3 regions of the Paenibacillus sp. B2(2019) genome follow, and region 3 is predicted to be linked to each of the others. Evidence: predicted binding sites of a transcription regulator. Region 3 holds the regulator's gene; each other region holds the start of a gene.
What was found. The regulator Rex, encoded in region 3, represses fermentation and respiration genes when NADH is low (regulators of the CRP and FNR family bind a similar motif). The targets are predictions, from matches to a motif close to TTGTGAAATATTTCACAA.

Region 1 (3,289 bases), 280 kb from region 3:
TTCAAATGACGGAACAACCACCATCCCATTTGAGTTTATATCAGGTACGAGAGCACGACTGAATATTGATCAAGTAATACATTGGGAGCAACAGAATACGGAGCTGGAGCCGTTCGAAAGGACGGAGATACGTCTACTTGAGGTAGTTTCCATTGAGCAGGCAATAGCTAGTGAGCCGCATCCGGACTCATTTCCTATCACAGACGCAGAACAAGCCGAATGTATAGCCGCAGTTGAAGCTGGTTTAAGCCAGCTCTATCCGGATGAATCCGGAGAATGGATATTGAAGACCTTACAACGGGAAAGAGGACATATTCAGGCAACACTGAGGATGAAGGCGCCAAGTAATCGTATATTCCAGCGTAAGATCCTCCTGTTCATCGATGTGCAGAATTATAAGGTTATAAATTATATGGATAACAAGCCAATGCTCGATATGTTTGATGAGTTCAAGAGCGAAGAGGGGATTTCTGTAAGCCATGACGAAGCTCATGACAAGCTCAAGGGATGGTTCGAATTAAAACCCGTCTATGTGTATGATCCTGGGCAGAAGAAGTATGTGCTGTGCGGGAAGTTAGATTGTAATTATGCTGTGAAGGCCACTAGTGGAGATGTGGTGGAGTTGAGTAGTTTGGAATGATGGTGCAAGCTTTCTTATACTGAGTAGGACGAATAAAGGTAATGAAGTATAGTAAAATGATGCAAATATAATAAAATGATTAGAACTTACTAATTTTGTGAGTTACTTTGGGAGTTGAAAATATGTTGACAGCTACAGGAACCAAGGAAAATCCTTGGAGGTTAAAGACACCACCGCAAACATCCGAGTATGAAATGTATAAGGTCGAAAAAGACGGTAAAGAAATTATAGTTTGCACTGTAGGGAAAACGGTTTTGCATTATGACTACCGCTGTATTGAAGATCTGCACGCCATGCTTATACAAAATGGTGATTGGATGGAGTTAGGAAGTGCTGATGAGCAAAAACCAGCAAAAGAAGGTACCGTTGAAGCATGGGGGCGTTCACCTGAAAACCCTGTCGGCGGTTGGTATGGATTAAAGAAGGGACTTCGGGGGCGATTCGGAATGTATATCCCACCGTTGCTCGAAGAATTGGGTCTTGCGGAAGTAGAGCATAATCCAAGAAACAATCGGATGAAAGCGATCTTGTAAACGAAGGAGAGCCTAAAGGCTCTTCTTTTTTTGAGCCATGCCCCTAACCGGCGGTCTTTCGTACACATTGCAGTGATTAATTTAGTTACAAAACGTTTTTTTTAGTTACATAAACTTTCAAGAGCAGGGCCTTTGCCGTTAAGCTGATTGTAAAAATATTCACAAGGGGGCAAAGCTATAACATGAATAAAAAAGTAACCACTGCTCTTATTCTCGTTCTCTCAGTCATGCTTGTTATCACAGGATGTGGCAACAGCAACAGCAGCAATGGAAACGGGAACAAGAACACCAGCAAGAACACCAGCAAGAACACCAGCAAGATCAACGAGACAAAGGAAACTGAAGCCGTTTCGGGAGCATCCAAAGCTAGCTATACACCGTACGATCAACTAAAAGATAAATATGACATCATCATTATCGGTGCAGGCGGTGCCGGAATGTCTGCTGCACTTGAGGCGAGAGCAAAAGGTATGAACCCGGTTATTTTTGAAAAAATGCCGGTTGCCGGCGGGAATACAACAAAATCATCTTCGGGAATGAATGCTTCTGAAACGAAATTCCAAAAAGAGCAAGGCATTGAAGACAGCAATGATCTCTTTTATGAAGAGACCTTAAAAGGTGGCCACGATACGAACGATAAAGAGATGCTTCGTTTCTTCGTAGACCATTCCGCAAGTGCGATTGATTGGCTGGATTCTATCGGGATTAGATTGAATAATATCACGATTACAGGCGGGATGAACGAAAAACGTACACACCGTCCTGAAGATGGCTCTGCAGTAGGACAATACCTTGTCAAAGGTTTGGTGGAAAACGTACAAGAACAAGGCATTCCCCTTTTTGTTAACGCCAATGTCAAAGAAATTACCGAAAAAGACGGTAAGGTCAATGGCGTCAAAGTCATCTTTGACCAAAGTGAGGAGAAAACGATTACAGCGTCTGCTGTCGTGGTGACAACCGGCGGTTTCGGCGCTAATCTAGACATGATTTCAGGAGTCAGATCTGATTTGGAGGGGTACGTTACCACCAACCAGCCGGGCAGCACCGGTGACGGTATCAAGATGATTGAGAAGCTCGGCGGTACCACAGTCGATATGGATCAAATCCAAGTTCACCCGACTGTGCAGCAGGAAAAATCCTATCTCATTGGGGAGGCTGTTCGTGGGGAAGGAGCGATTCTGGTTTCAAGTGTGGGCAAACGTTTCACAAACGAACTGGATACAAGAGATAATGTTACCGCTGCAATCAATAAGCTTCCTGAGAAATCTGCGTTTCTTGTATTTGATTCCGGCGTAAAGTCTCGCGCTAAAGCGATTGAACAATATGAAAAAATGGGCTTCGTTATCCAAGGAGATTCGATCGAGGCTTTGGCAACAAAAATGGACGTACCGGCAGATCAGTTGAAAACTACACTGGACAGCTGGAATAGCGCGGTGACGAATAAACAGGATGCCAACTTCGGCAGAACAACCGGAATGGACAATGACTTGTCCGGCGCGCCATATTATGCAATTAAAATCGGCCCGGGAATTCACTACACGATGGGAGGCGTGAAAATCAACACCAACACAGAAGTTTTAAATAAAGACGGACAACCGATTCCAGGCCTTTTTGCAGCAGGCGAAGTTACCGGAGGCTTGCATGGTCAAAACCGGATCGGTGGTAACTCTGTTGCGGAAATCATTATTTTCGGCCGCCAAACGGGTATAAAATCCGCTGAATTCGTAAAAGCACATTAAGTTATCCCCCTGCCTCTTTTCGGCTAGGCAAACAAACGCTTGGGCTCATCTTAGCCATGCGTTTGTTGTTTTATTATAACGGTGTACCGTATAAGGTCATAGCCATCCTTGCGTGTATACGTTAGAATGAAGAAAAATTCCCGGAGGGACAGCTGATGAAAATTGGCAAACACACACTTCGGCTGCAAACTACAATTACTTTGATGATTGGTGCAGTTCTTATCATAATGCTGCTAGTGGTCTATGTGCTATTTAGTATAAAGGTTTCCTCACAAACAAAATCCTCGTTGGAACAAAAGGCTGTGATCATTTCCCGTACGTTATCGCGTAACCCTCTAATTATTGAAGCGTTAAACAAATCACGCAGCTCGTCTGAA
Region 2 (3,289 bases), on a different contig from region 3:
CCGGACAGGAGTTTGACGATACCTACGATAAGCTGATTATGACTACGGGATCATGGCCGATTGTACCAAAGCTCGAAGGGATTGAGCTGGAAGGCGTCTTGCTTTGCAAGAACTATGATCATTCCAATACCATTATAGAAAAAGCTAAACAAGCGAATAAAATCACAGTCGTAGGCGCTGGATATATCGGCGTTGAGTTGGTGGAAGCCTTCCAAATGAACGGAAAGCAAGTTACGCTGATTGATGGCGAAGATCGTATTTTGAATAAATATTTGGACCCAGAGTTTACTGCGCCGATCGAACAATCCTTTAAGGATCATGGTATTAAATTAGCGCTGAATGAGAAGGTAAGTTCTTTTGCTGGTGAAGGTGGCAAAGTTACCAAGGTTATCACAAGCGAAGGGGAGCATGAAGCGGATCTTGTAATTCTCTGCATCGGCTTCCGTCCGAATACTGAGCTGTTAAAAGGTCAAGTGGATATGCTGCCAAATGGCGCAATTCTGGTCAATGATTATATGCAGACTAGTTGCCCAGATGTGTATGCCGCTGGTGACAGCTGCGCGATTCATTACAACCCTACAGGTAAGCACGCTTATATTCCACTGGCAACCAATGCCGTACGGATGGGCACTTTGGTCGCACGTAACTTAGTGAAAGAGACGATTCCTTATATGGGTACTCAAGGGACTTCGGGCATTAAGATTTATGAAGATAATATCGCTGCTACCGGTCTTACTGAAGAAGGGGCTAAGGCTGAAGGAATGGACGTAGAAACTACCATGATTATTGACAACTACCGTCCAGAATTTATGCCAACCTTCGAGCAGGTGCAATTAAAAGTGGTATTTGATCGCGCCACACGCCGCGTTCTCGGAGCGCAAATCTTGTCCAAGACGGATTTGACGCAATCGATCAATACAGTATCTGTATGTATTCAAAATAAAATGACAATCGATCAGCTTGCCTTTATCGATTTCTTCTTCCAACCTCATTACAACAAGCCTTGGAACTTCCTGAATACAGTAGGCCTCGAATCGCTACCGGCATCAGTACCAAGCAAAGAGGCAGTAACCGTATAATTTAATTGCCTATGAACAATAAAGTTGGGTAAACCGGAGCCATATATGGCTCCGGTTTTTTTGTGATTGAAGCTGGTACTATTTACCTTTAAAATAATATGGAGCCTGTTCTTACAAATGTAATTATGGATGCGCTTTGTTAAATTTGACATGTCAGTGAAAAGTTTCACTTAGTTTTTCATTAAGTGATAATTATCACGTTAATGTGTTTTATGACACGCTACAATGGTCGTAAAGGAACAAATTTTAAGTAAATAGATGAAGGGGATAGGAATCATGGCTTATAATAAACCGCAGCAGATTGCCGCAGTCACGGTCGAGAACGGCATAAAAAAGGCGCACAATCCTTTAAGCACCGTACTAATTCTGGGCTTTCTGGGAGGAGCGTTTATCGCGCTCGGATTTTTACTGGATATTCGCGTCATTGCTGGCGCACCACATGAATGGGGATCCATCGCTAACTTTATTGGGGCAGCTGTCTTCCCTGTTGGATTGATTCTAGTACTGCTTGCAGGGGGAGAACTGCTGACGGGCAATATGATGGCTGTGCCACTTGCTTTTATGGCGAAGAAGATATCCTTCTGGGAAGTGGTTAAGAATCTCGTATTGATTACCCTGAGTAATCTAGCGGGAGCTTTGTTTGTAGCTTACTTTTTCGGTCATGTGGTTGGTTTAACCTCTGACGGTGTGTATTTGGAAAAATTAGTGGAGATGGCAGGACATAAGCTTGAGGCAGACTTCTTGCCGGCATTTGTTTCCGGTATCGGTTGTAACTGGCTCGTAGCTTTGGCGGTATGGCTCTCCTATGGAGCAGATAACTTCAGTGGCAAAATCCTCGGCATCTGGTTCCCAACAATGGCTTTTGTAGCTATCGGCTTCCAGCACGTTGTAGCCAACATGTTCTTAATTCCGGCAGCTATTTTTGAAGGTTATTTTTCATGGGGAGAGTACTTCAACAATTTTGTTCCGGTATGGCTAGGAAACTTGACGGGCGGTGCGATCTTTGTTGCGGCAGCTTATTGGATGGCTTACCTGCGCAAAGAGCCTGCATCTATTCAGTCCGTGGACAGCATGTCCGGCAGCGGTGTAAAAAAACACGCCTAAACCTATCTTATAGAGCACTCCTTAGAATAGTCGAGGGGTGCTTTTTGCTGTATAGACAAATAAAATCCGCCGTGATGTATCCGAGCTCGGGGGAACGAATTCGGATGCACAGCGAATTTTAAAAGGGGGAGTGTTTCTAGGCTCTATTACCCCGACTTTGTAATAACGAAACACTTCATTATTGTTTAGTCTACTTTACGGAAGACAGCGGCAACTATAAAATATAAATAGATAGTAGAAATCGGGAGGACTGCGGACGTGAAAGGTGCTACTTTTTTCTCAGCTACGGTAGAAGTTAGTCCTAAATAAGAGGTAAAGTATACTGAGACTTTATCACGATAGCACGTCAATGCGTCTGCTTGCCCTGAACCCTGTTTTGGGATAATACTGGATGGAATAATGACACATATATTACAGGGGATGTACACTACTTATGAAGTTTTTACAGAATTATCCTAAAGAAGTTAAGATATTTTTAATTGCTAGTCTTATTAATGCAACGGGTAGTGCACTGATGTGGCCATTGGTTACAATGTATGTTTTTGATGAGCTTGGACGCAGCATGTCGGATGCTGGATTAGTGATTCTTATTCAATCAGTTGGAGGAATTGTGGGTCAACTACTCGGGGGCTCACTCTATCATAAGGTAGGCGTTAACCGGTTGATTGTTGGAGCGCTGGGCATGAATGCACTTGCTCTTTTCACTTTGCCGGCAGCAAGTAACAACTGGACGTTATTTATGGTCGCGATGGGACTGGTAGGGCTCTTTAATTCACTGTCCTTACCTGCGATTCAGGCATTTATCGGCTTTCGTTTTACGAAGCAGCGCGGAGAGCTGTTTAATGTTATTTATGTCGCTAATAATATTGGTGTAGCACTGGGTACGGCATTAAGTGGTTTTTTGGCCGATATTTCTTATATGCTCAGCTTTGTGATGAACGGCGTAACTTCAGCGGTATTTGCGGTATTCTTTTTTGTATATCTCAAGAAAGTCGGAGGAGATTCTTCACAGGAGGTCGCAGAACACCAGAAGGCTGGTCCTGACAAACAATCTACCTGGAAGCTAATGGGGCATACACGAATTTATCTTTATATGGGTATTGCCT
Region 3 (3,289 bases):
TTTTTTGATTATATAACACACCTGTGTGTTTATCCAAAGTTTCATATCCAATTCAATGATCTATTATCAGAAACACAAAAGGCTGTAACTTTGCAATCGCAGAAAGTCACAGCCTTTCAGTTATTCGTTATGATCTTAGACTATCGTTTAAGCAGTCCATCAAATGATTCTTGCGCCTTACGACGGATTGTTTCCTCATCTAGCGTTACACATTCTCCATGTTTTACAACCTGTTTACCATTCACCCATACATGCTCAACGTCCTTGGCGCTGGCAGAGTATACAGCATGAGACAACAGATCTGTGTGTGGTAGCAAATGCGGCTGGTCTATATCAATCGCGATAAAGTCCGCTTTCATGCCAACAGCGAGTCTACCCACATCATTTAAAAAGATAGACTTTGCGCCATACTCTGTAGCTATACGCAGCGCTTCCGGAGCTGGAACAGCCGTCGGATCACCACTTACACCTTTATGGATGAGAGCTGCAAGACGCATCTCTTCAAACATATCCAGGTTATTATTGCTTGCCGCACCATCTGTACCCAGTGACACCTTCACACCAGCCTTTAGAAGATCCGTCACCCGAGCCACTCCACTAGCCAGTTTCAGATTACTTCCTGGGTTATGAGACACGCCTACATCATGACGAGCCAGTATCTCGATCTCTTCATCATTCAAATGAACACCATGTGCAACAATAGACGGACGTGTGAACATTCCAAGCTTCTCTAAATGCGCTACAGGCCGAAGTCCGTAATCCACCACATTCTGCTCCACTTCGCGTTTGGTCTCGGACATATGGGTATGCATCGGTAAATCCAAATCATGTGCCGCTTGTACAAACTTAACAAAGAAGTCCGGTGGGCAAGTATATGGGGCGTGTGGCGAGATCATCGTCGTAATTCTGCCGTCAGCCTTACCATGCCAATTTCGTGCAAAAGAAATCGCTTCCGCAAGCTTGTGATTTTGCAATTCCTCTGGGCATAATCCGATTACGCCTCTCATCAGTACGGAACGGATGCCTGATAATTCGACTACCTCTGCTACTCGGTCCATATGATCATACATATCCAAGAAGGTTGTAGTACCACCTTTTAGCATTTCCAGTACCGACAAGGAGGTTCCCCAGTATACATCTTCTCCAGTGAATTTCGCTTCCATTGGCCACATCTTCTCTTGAAGCCACACCTGAAGTGCTAAATCATCTCCATAACCACGAAGCAATGACATTGCCGCATGGCCATGTGTGTTTACCAGACCTGGCATTAACAGCAGACGACTGCCATCAACAACTTGCACATCATCTTCCATTAAAGGCTCTTCTTTTCCTATGTAAGTGATCAAATCATCTTCAATAGTCATGTATCCGCTCAGAACCGGCTCATCCGTTCCCGGAATAAGAAAACGCCCGCCCTTAATAATCGTTTTACTGCTCTTCATTTCCGGTTTCTTCCTTTCCGTCTTTCAAATAATAAGCAAGGCTTTGCAAATCCGTTGTAAAATCGGCAGCATGAACCCGGATATTCGATGGTGTTTTTAGAATCACTGGTGCAAAATTCAAAATCGCCTCAATGCCAGACTCAATGAGAATATCTGCTACATTCTGCGCTTCTGAATCAGGCACAGTAATTATCCCAATTCGAATACCTTGCTCACGAACCGTCTGACCAAGCTCCTCCATCGGTTGAACGGTAAGAGAGTTGATTTTCCGCCCTACCTTAGGTGCATAGGAGTCAAATATAGCGGTAATCTTCATAGTATCTTTCAGATAAGCATTGTAATTAGATAATGCATGTCCAAGGTTACCGGCTCCTACTAAAGCCACATTCAATTGTTGATCCAGCTTCAGAATATGACGGATTTTTTCAATAAGATAAGTTACGTCATACCCGATACCTTTTCTACCAAAGTCTCCAAAATAAGCTAAATCTTTACGAATTTGAGCAGGATTTAAATCAAGTTTTTGTCCTAGTTCTTGTGAGGAAACGGTTAATATTTCACGTTTCTGGAGATCATTCAAGAAACGCAAGTACACAGGAAGTCTGCGAACAACGGCTTCTGATATTTTATCCGATTTCATAATTTACCTCCTAATTTAAGTGATATTCTGTTCAAATCCTATCGAAATATCTGCACCTCGTCTCAAGGAAGAGCGGTATTCTTATACCGCCCTTCCTTGTAGAGTGATTAATAAGATCGATGACGTTCTTTTCAAGAAACGCCTCCGTCTTCCAACCACTCCGCTATACGAGGAACCATTTGATCCGTAAGCATATGCTCCATTTTCGGGCCAGGCAACGAATAGAGGAAATACTTCCCATAGTGAGATTCGATCACCCTTGTGTCATACACAATAACAATACCCCGATCTTGCGCTGTCCGTACCAGCCTCCCAAATCCTTGCTTGAAGCGAATAACCGCCTGAGGAACAGACAACTTCATGAACGGATTCTTTTTCTGGGCTTGTAATAACTCAGACTTCGCTTCCGCTAGGGGGTGGTTTGGCGGTTGAAATGGGAGCCTCACGATGGCCAAGCATGTTAATGCTTCACCTGGAATATCTACACCCTCCCAAAAGCTGCTTGTTCCTAACAGTACAGAAGCTGCACTGTCCTGAAAACGGCGGATCAGCTTGCTACGGCTGCCCCCCTCCACGCCTTGACCTAGCACCGTGATCTCTTGTGAGGCTAGAGCCTCTTTCAGAGGATCGTAAACCTGGCGTAGCATCTTGTAAGAAGTAAACAGGACAAGCATCCGCCCACGTGTTGTAATAGCTGCTTCTGCTAGTGACTGTACGAGTGTATCGACAAATCGTGCATCGCCTACACTCCCCTTCACACTAGGGAAATCCCGCGGAATAACTAACAGCGCCTGCTCCCGATACTTAAAGGGAGAAGGCAGGAGTGATGTCATCAGACGTCCCTCTTCCGCAGCTTCATTAAGTCCGAGATTATCAATCATAAACTGGAAAGATTTATCGACAGAGAGTGTCGCCGAAGTTAGCACGATACTTTTCTTCTTGTCGAAAAACAGCTCCTTAAGCTGAGTACTAACATCAACAGGAACGGCATACAACTGTAGCGATTTACTGCGATAATTTCCATTCGCCTCCAGCCAATATACTACATTCTCATCATTTAATCCCATAAAAAACCGTACTTGCTCACGTATAGAAGCTAAATCCTTAAATAAGCCGCTAATATCGGTAACTAGACTATCTGAGGAAGATTGACCTTCTTGATCTCGCATCTCATTAAGCATTTTATCACCTTTACGGATAATTTCGC

Region 1: the regulator Rex is predicted to act here: its motif matches at 1,321-1,338, upstream of PAENI_RS24650 (flavocytochrome c).
Region 2: the regulator Rex is predicted to act here: its motif matches at 1,234-1,251, upstream of PAENI_RS11785 (formate/nitrite transporter family protein).

The regions. Positions count from the first base shown of each region.
Region 1 is NZ_VTZR01000024.1:740,177-743,465, forward strand. It holds gene PAENI_RS24640 (hypothetical protein) at 1-640, shown strand, start outside; gene PAENI_RS24645 (DUF6855 family protein) at 763-1,173, shown strand; gene PAENI_RS24650 (flavocytochrome c) at 1,356-2,912, shown strand; gene dcuS (DcuS/MalK family sensor histidine kinase) at 3,068-3,289, shown strand, end outside.
Region 2 is NZ_VTZR01000013.1:219,692-222,980, reverse strand. It holds gene PAENI_RS11790 (FAD-dependent oxidoreductase) at 1-1,079, shown strand, start outside; gene PAENI_RS11785 (formate/nitrite transporter family protein) at 1,356-2,183, shown strand; gene PAENI_RS11780 (MFS transporter) at 2,617-3,289, shown strand, end outside.
Region 3 is NZ_VTZR01000024.1:455,835-459,123, reverse strand. It holds gene PAENI_RS23385 (amidohydrolase) at 141-1,442, opposite strand; gene PAENI_RS23380 (redox-sensing transcriptional repressor Rex) at 1,429-2,082, opposite strand; gene dinG (ATP-dependent DNA helicase DinG) at 2,214-3,289, opposite strand, start outside.